3 regions of the Halalkalibacter kiskunsagensis genome follow, and region 3 is predicted to be linked to each of the others. Evidence: riboswitches for the same ligand, from Rfam matches in the RefSeq annotation. Region 3 holds a riboswitch; each other region holds the start of a gene.
The links. A riboswitch is a leader RNA that binds a small molecule or an ion and turns the genes downstream of it on or off. The one in region 3 is predicted to bind S-adenosylmethionine.

Region 1 (2,278 bases), on a different contig from region 3:
GTGTTAGTGGAGCAGATTTATCGGGCATTTCGGATTAATCGGGGAGAACCGTACCATAAGTAAATGAGGTTTTTTTTGCTTTGATGAGATATATGAACTCATATTAAAAAAGTAATAGGTAAAGAGACTTTTATTAACAAGAGGTAAATGAGACTTGATAAAAAATAAACAGGTCTCATTTAATGATATAAATTTAATAGTAAATACTTTGGCAAAAGGGGGATAGGAAGTAGTCATTGCAAAATGTTGTCTTATTTTAAAAAAGCCTATGAAAGTGAATTTAAACGCTGTATGTTGTATATAAGTTCCACTTGTATATAAAACATTTTGTATAAATTTAGAATAGTAGAAAAATGTATTTGACATTAGACTTAATGTAAAATAATATCTTTATATGTCAAAAATTAAATAGCTTATCATGAGAGACTAAGGGACAGGCCCGATGACGTCCAGCAACCATCATTTTATGAAAGGTGCTAATTCCTGCAGAGTGTTTCATTCTGAGAGATAAGGGTTAGATTAAAGCCTCTTTCCGATTGAAGGAGGCTTTTTTGTATATAAAGGGGGATTAAGAGAGAAGAGGTAAAGTATAGGATAACTATCTTCACAGATTGGTAGGGGTGGGAAATTTACTTTGATCTAAATAAACTAGAATCTATATAGATAGATTACTGTAATCAGCGTTAAAAAAGAGAGGATTGGTATTTAAGAACCAGAATGATAATAGAAGCGGTTTAATATCTAGTAATCCCTGAAATAATATTTTATTCAAAAAACATGGGACTTCGCTTCTATATATTTAGGAAAAATATAAATATAGTATTGCTTTTTCAACATTAAATTGATTTATTACTTTATATAAAAAAAGGAGCTTTAAAAAATGAAAAGAAAATATTACTTACTTGTATCCATGTTTTTACTATTAGGTGTAATTGGAATATTAAATGGTTGTTCGTCAAACGAAGCAACTAGTGTAACTGACAATCAAGTAATTCTAGTAGGAACACAAAATGATTATCCTCCTTTTGCATTTGCAGATGAGAACAACGAACTTACAGGATATGATGTAGAAGTTGTCAAAGAAATTGATAAAAGATTGGATGGTTATACATTCGAGTTCGTTGCCACCCCTTGGGATAGTATGTTTCTTGCACTAGAGTCAAATAAAATTCAGGCAATAGCAGATCAAGTAGCGAAAACACAGGAACGTGAGGAAAAGTACTTATTTACTGATGAATCTTATTTTGCAGCAGAAACGGTTATTGTTGTGAAAGCAGGCAGAGAAGATATTCAAACATTAGAGGATTTAGAAGGCAAGAATGTTGGAGCTTTAGCAGGAGATTCTTATACATTATTGCTAGAAGAACATAACAAAAAAGTAGATAATAATATTGTTTTAAAGTATAGCGAAAGTGGAAACCCTTCGGAAATTTTGCAAGATGTACAAAACGGTCGTATAGATGCCTATGTAAATGATCCTATTATGATCAATACAGTTTTGGAAAAGTATGATTTAGATGTAGAAATTGTGGGACAGTCTCTAGTTAATGATAACATGGGAATCGTATTCAAGAATGAGGAGCAGGGCGTGAAGTTAAAGGCACTAATTGATCCTATTCTGAAACAACTTAAGGAAGATGGTACGTTAGTTGAACTGTCAAAAAAATGGACTGGTGGAGAATATATCCCTGAATAAGTTTGGAGAAGGAAAGATAAAATGGAGAATTTACTAGATATTAATTATTTAATAGAAAGCTTTCCTGCTATTATCTCACGGCTACCTATTACAGTAGGGATAGCTGTAGGTTCATTAATTTTGGGTTTATTTATTGGGATTGGTACAGCCCTTATAAAAATATATAGAGTTCCAGTATTAAGGGTAATTTCTTCTTTATATATATCTTTTATCAGAGGAACTCCTCTATTAGTTCAAATTTATCTTGTATTTTACGGAATACCTAAGATTATTTACTATTTACAGACTGAATATGGGTGGCTTCAATACGTAGATGTTAATATAATAGCCCCTGAAGTATATGCATTATTAGCATTTTCTATTAATTTGGGTGCTTATTTGTCTGAAACAATTAGGTCTGCTATTGAGTCGGTTGATCGTGGGCAATTTGAAGCTGCTAAATCTATAGGTATGAGCCCTACACAAATGATGCTTAAAATTATTTTCCCACAGGCTTTGGCAGTAGCAATACCTAACATTGGAAATGTGTTTATTAGTTCGATTAAGGACACTTCTCTTGTTTTTATTATTGGTGTTATAGAT
Region 2 (2,278 bases), on a different contig from region 3:
TCTTTTAAAGCAGCAGCCTTATTTGTTTGCTCCCATGGTAATTCCACATCTGTACGACCGAAGTGACCGTAAGCTGCTGTTTGCTTGTAGATCGGACGACGAAGGTCAAGCATTTTTATAATCCCTGCTGGACGAAGGTCAAAGTTGTCACGAACTAGCGTAACAAGTGACTCTTCTGAAACTTTCCCTGTTCCAAACGTATCAATTGAGATGGATACCGGACGAGCAACGCCAATAGCATAAGCGAGCTGCACTTCACATTTATCAGCAAGACCGGCAGCAACAATGTTTTTCGCAACATATCGTGCAGCGTATGCACCAGAGCGATCAACTTTCGTCGCATCCTTACCAGAGAACGCACCGCCACCGTGACGTGCGTAACCACCGTATGTATCCACGATGATTTTACGTCCAGTTAAACCAGCATCCCCTTGAGGTCCACCAATTACGAAACGACCAGTTGGATTAATAAAATATTTCGTATCCTCGTCAATCAATTGTTGTGGAACGACTGGATTAATTACATATTCTTTTAAGTTACGTTGAATTTGCTCAAGCGATACTTCTGGATGATGCTGAGTAGAAATAACAATTGTATCAATACGTGCAGGTTTGCCATCTTCATCATACTCAACCGTAACCTGTGTTTTTCCATCAGGGCGAAGGTAAGGAAGAATTTCATCTTTTCGTACTTCTGTTAAACGACGAGCAATTTTGTGACTTAACGAAATAGGTAGAGGCATAAGCTCTTTTGTTTCATTGTTAGCGTACCCAAACATAAGACCTTGGTCACCAGCACCAATTGCTTCGATTTCTTCATCTGTCATTTGGCCTTCACGTGCTTCAAGAGCTTTGTCAACCCCTTGTGCAATATCTGCTGACTGTTCATCAATTGAAGTGAGCACAGCACACGTTTCATAGTCAAAACCATATTTCGCACGAGTATAACCAATTCCTTTGATTGTTTCCCGAACAATTTTTGGAATATCAACATACGTACTTGTTGTAATTTCTCCTGCTACTAATACAAGTCCTGTTGTAACTGACGTTTCGCACGCAACACGCGCATTTGGATCATTTGCTAAAATCGCATCAAGAATCGCATCAGAAATTTGATCACAAATTTTGTCAGGATGCCCTTCCGTTACAGATTCTGACGTAAATAAACGTCTACTTTTTAATTCTGTCATACTAATCATTTCCTCCTTTAAACACTGCTACTTTACTAGCATGTGTCTTTCTTTGAGACGGCACTCATGCCCCACCGAATGGGAAATACCTACCTGTAAAGACGTATAAACGATAAAAACCCTTTTCCAAAGAGGAAAAGGGTTGAATGTTTACCTTTAGCCTCTTATCGTTCAAGGCAAATGCCTTGCAGGTTAGCACCTTTTCACTCATGGCTACGAGTGTTGGTTGCTGGGCTTCTTCGGGCCTGTCCCTCCGCCTACTCAGGATAAGAGTATCCGTTCGACGCATATCATATCGCACATGTCGTATACTGTCAACTGTTCCTTCTAAATTGTTCCATAATAAAGAGGAACTCTCTTAGGATCACCATATACGTAACATACTTTTGAGCACCCTGACAAATAGCATTGTTCCTTTACCATTTTAGTGTGTGCGATTGCTTTAGAAAGTATGCTCATGGTCCCCCTTTCGCATCTAATAGGGGGTATCATCGTTTCTTCGATTAGGATCTTCTTGAAGCTTACGTTTTAATTCCTCACGACGCATGCGCTCTTGCTCTCGTTCTAGCTCCTGTTTTACGTCTTCTTTTATTTGCATCCTCATCAGTTCATTTTCATTGTCTCTTGGTTTAACTTGACTATACACACCACTAGCGGTTAATCCGATTATCAAAGCCATTAAGACTTGTTCCCCCCACTCTCTCGGGATAAACCAAAGGATACCGGCTATACCTATCGCTAAAAGAGCTCGATACCGCTTCTCAACTCCAAAAGCATTTCCGATCACAGTTACAAGAGCTGCAACCACTGCAGAAACGGTAGCTAGATCAAGCATCGATACTTGGTCCAACACAAACGCCTCCTTTACTTTCTTTACCTACATCGTATGCACAGACTTGAGAAATAGGAACGTCATTTGTACATACACACATCATTCTTCCACTTAACGTACAAAGCCACTTAAATAAAGGACCAATGACAGTATAGGCACCTATTGGTTTCTCTCAAGAAGCTTAATTAAGGATCAAAAAGTATCACATTTTAAAAAAAATTTTAATAGTATAGACTATTAAACTTAATGTGTTATA
Region 3 (2,278 bases):
ATTCCAGAGGCTGGTGAACTCTTCGCTAAACGCATTCCAGCTCTCGTCAATGATATTTAGTAAGTATTGTTGGTATTCTTGCCTTTGGAACTGATTTCTTAAATGAACTTGTTGAGACAAATAATTCAGAATAATGTTAGCAATAAATGCACCTATATCAAATCCCATTGGACCATAAAAGGCAAATTCAGGGTCAATTACTACCGTATCTTCTTCACGAACAAAAATACTTCCTGTATGAAGATCACCGTGAACGAGTGTTTCTCCTTTGGTGAGAAAAGCTTTTTTTAATGTAGCGACTTCCAGTTTTAGAGACTGATCTTCCCAAAGCATGGTCGAAACAAATGGCTTAAGGTCCTCATCTATATTGTTTGTGCCATGATCATAGAAAGGATCTGTAAATACAAGATCCTCTGTAATTTTGCACAGTTCAGGGTTTATAAAGCGACTACTCTGAACCTTCTTTTCTTGTTGATTAAGTCCAAAATCTGAATTGAAAAAGAGTGTATGTGCAAGAAAGTGTCCGATATCTTTTGCTAAATTAGGATAAATGTTTCCGGCAATTAACCCTTTACGTAAAATAGTGAAATCAGATAAATCATCCATGACTGTAACAGCAAGGTTTGTATTGCTAAAATATACCTTTGGAGTAAACTTTGGAACGAGCTGATATGTTCGTTTTAATGATTCACTTTCAATACGAGCGCGGTCTAAAGTCAGTGGCCAACTTGATCCGACTACTTTGGCGTATGGAAGTGCTTGTTTAATGATGACTGATTTACCAGAGTGTTCATTCTTGACCCGGAAAACCAAATTTAAATTTCCGTCACCAATTTCTTCAGAGGTGAGGTGGTCATCATGGTCAAATAATTGCAAATTTTTACTTAATTCTATTGCTGTTTCAATGTTTAAAGGCTCATAGATTTCTTGTTCTACTGTTGTCATATGTGCAACCTCCTAAAAAACGTGCGATTCTTAATCAAATAAAATGGAATTAGTATTTATCATAAAAAAATCCTCTTGAATTATAATTCAAGAGGATTGAAACATCGTGTTCGTTCCTCTTATCTGTCAGAATGTTCATCATTCCGTTGGAAGTAGCACCATTGCTTGGTTAAGCCGGTTGCCGGGCGTCATCGGTCCAATTCCCTCAGCCTTCTCGTAATAAGAGTTGATATGAATTTTTTACAAATCTTTAGTATTTGAGTGTCATCTTACACCGAGTGAAAGGGAACTGTCAATCAGATTTTGAAAATTGCGAGAACATTTAGCTTGATAAAGTGATAAAATTAAGATAATACTAAGATAGTCAAATTCTGCTAGGATTGACGAAATAAAAGTATACTGGCATAATTCAAAACTATCATTAGATACCAATTAAATAATTATTCGCAATGTAATAGGAGAAGTAGTTACAATGGAGGTTTTAGTATAGTGAGTGAAGTAATAGCAACGTACCTTCTTGAAGCAAAACCAGAAAGTTTAGAAAAAAAGGCAGAGGCAATTGCTGTAGGGTTAACTGTAGGTTCTTGGACTAATTTACCTGCAGTGGAACAAGCTCAGCTCGAACGACATAAAGGAAGAGTCGTTGAAGCAAAAATGGAAACAAATAATAAAGCTCGTATTTCTGTGGAATATCCAAATCTCAATTTTTCAAATGATTTACCGGCGATTTTGACGACAACATTTGGGAAATTTTCATTAGATGGCAAGGTGAGGCTCATTGACTTAGCTTTTTCTAATGAAGTAAAAAAAGGGTATCCCGGTCCTAAGTTTGGAATAGAAGGTATTAGGGAATTAACGAATGCATATAATCGTCCGTTATTAATGAGTATTTTTAAAGGTGTCATCGGACGAAATTTATCGTCGCTTAAAGAGCAAATGAAAGCTCAGGCCCTTGGCGGAATTGACATCGTTAAAGATGATGAAATTCTTTTTGAGAATGATCAAACTCCACTTGAAAAAAGAATTCCAGTTTGCCAAGAGGCTTTACGTGAGAGCTATGAAGAAACTGGAAAACGAACGCTTCATGCAGTCAACTTAACGGGAAAAACAATGGAGTTAAAAGATAACGCCTATAAGGCTGTGGAATTAGGCGCCGATCTATTGCTTTTTAATACATTCGCTTATGGTTTAGATGTGATGCAAGCTCTTGCAGAAGATCCGAATATTCCATTGCCAATTATGGCTCACCCGGCATTTTCAGGAACGATGATTTCTTCACCAGATTACGGAGTTTCACCAGGCTTGCTACTTGGGAAGTTAGCTCGTATGGCTG

Region 1: it holds a riboswitch for S-adenosylmethionine, as region 3 does, so the genes downstream of both, SLH51_RS12500 (transporter substrate-binding domain-containing protein) here and mtnK (S-methyl-5-thioribose kinase) in region 3, are expected to answer to the same signal.
Region 2: it holds a riboswitch for S-adenosylmethionine, as region 3 does, so the genes downstream of both, metK (methionine adenosyltransferase) here and mtnK (S-methyl-5-thioribose kinase) in region 3, are expected to answer to the same signal.

What each region holds. Positions count from the first base shown of each region.
Region 1 is NZ_JAXBLX010000019.1:19,005-21,282, forward strand. Features, by position in the region: gene rlmH (23S rRNA (pseudouridine(1915)-N(3))-methyltransferase RlmH) at 1-63, shown strand, start outside; SAM riboswitch class I at 411-514, shown strand; gene SLH51_RS12500 (transporter substrate-binding domain-containing protein) at 881-1,696, shown strand; gene SLH51_RS12505 (amino acid ABC transporter permease) at 1,718-2,278, shown strand, end outside.
Region 2 is NZ_JAXBLX010000008.1:109,805-112,082, forward strand. Features, by position in the region: gene metK (methionine adenosyltransferase) at 1-1,190, opposite strand, end outside; SAM riboswitch class I at 1,352-1,463, opposite strand; gene SLH51_RS06645 (hypothetical protein) at 1,666-2,040, opposite strand.
Region 3 is NZ_JAXBLX010000007.1:77,347-79,624, forward strand. Features, by position in the region: gene mtnK (S-methyl-5-thioribose kinase) at 1-945, opposite strand, end outside; SAM riboswitch class I at 1,062-1,171, opposite strand; gene SLH51_RS05825 (2,3-diketo-5-methylthiopentyl-1-phosphate enolase) at 1,435-2,278, shown strand, end outside.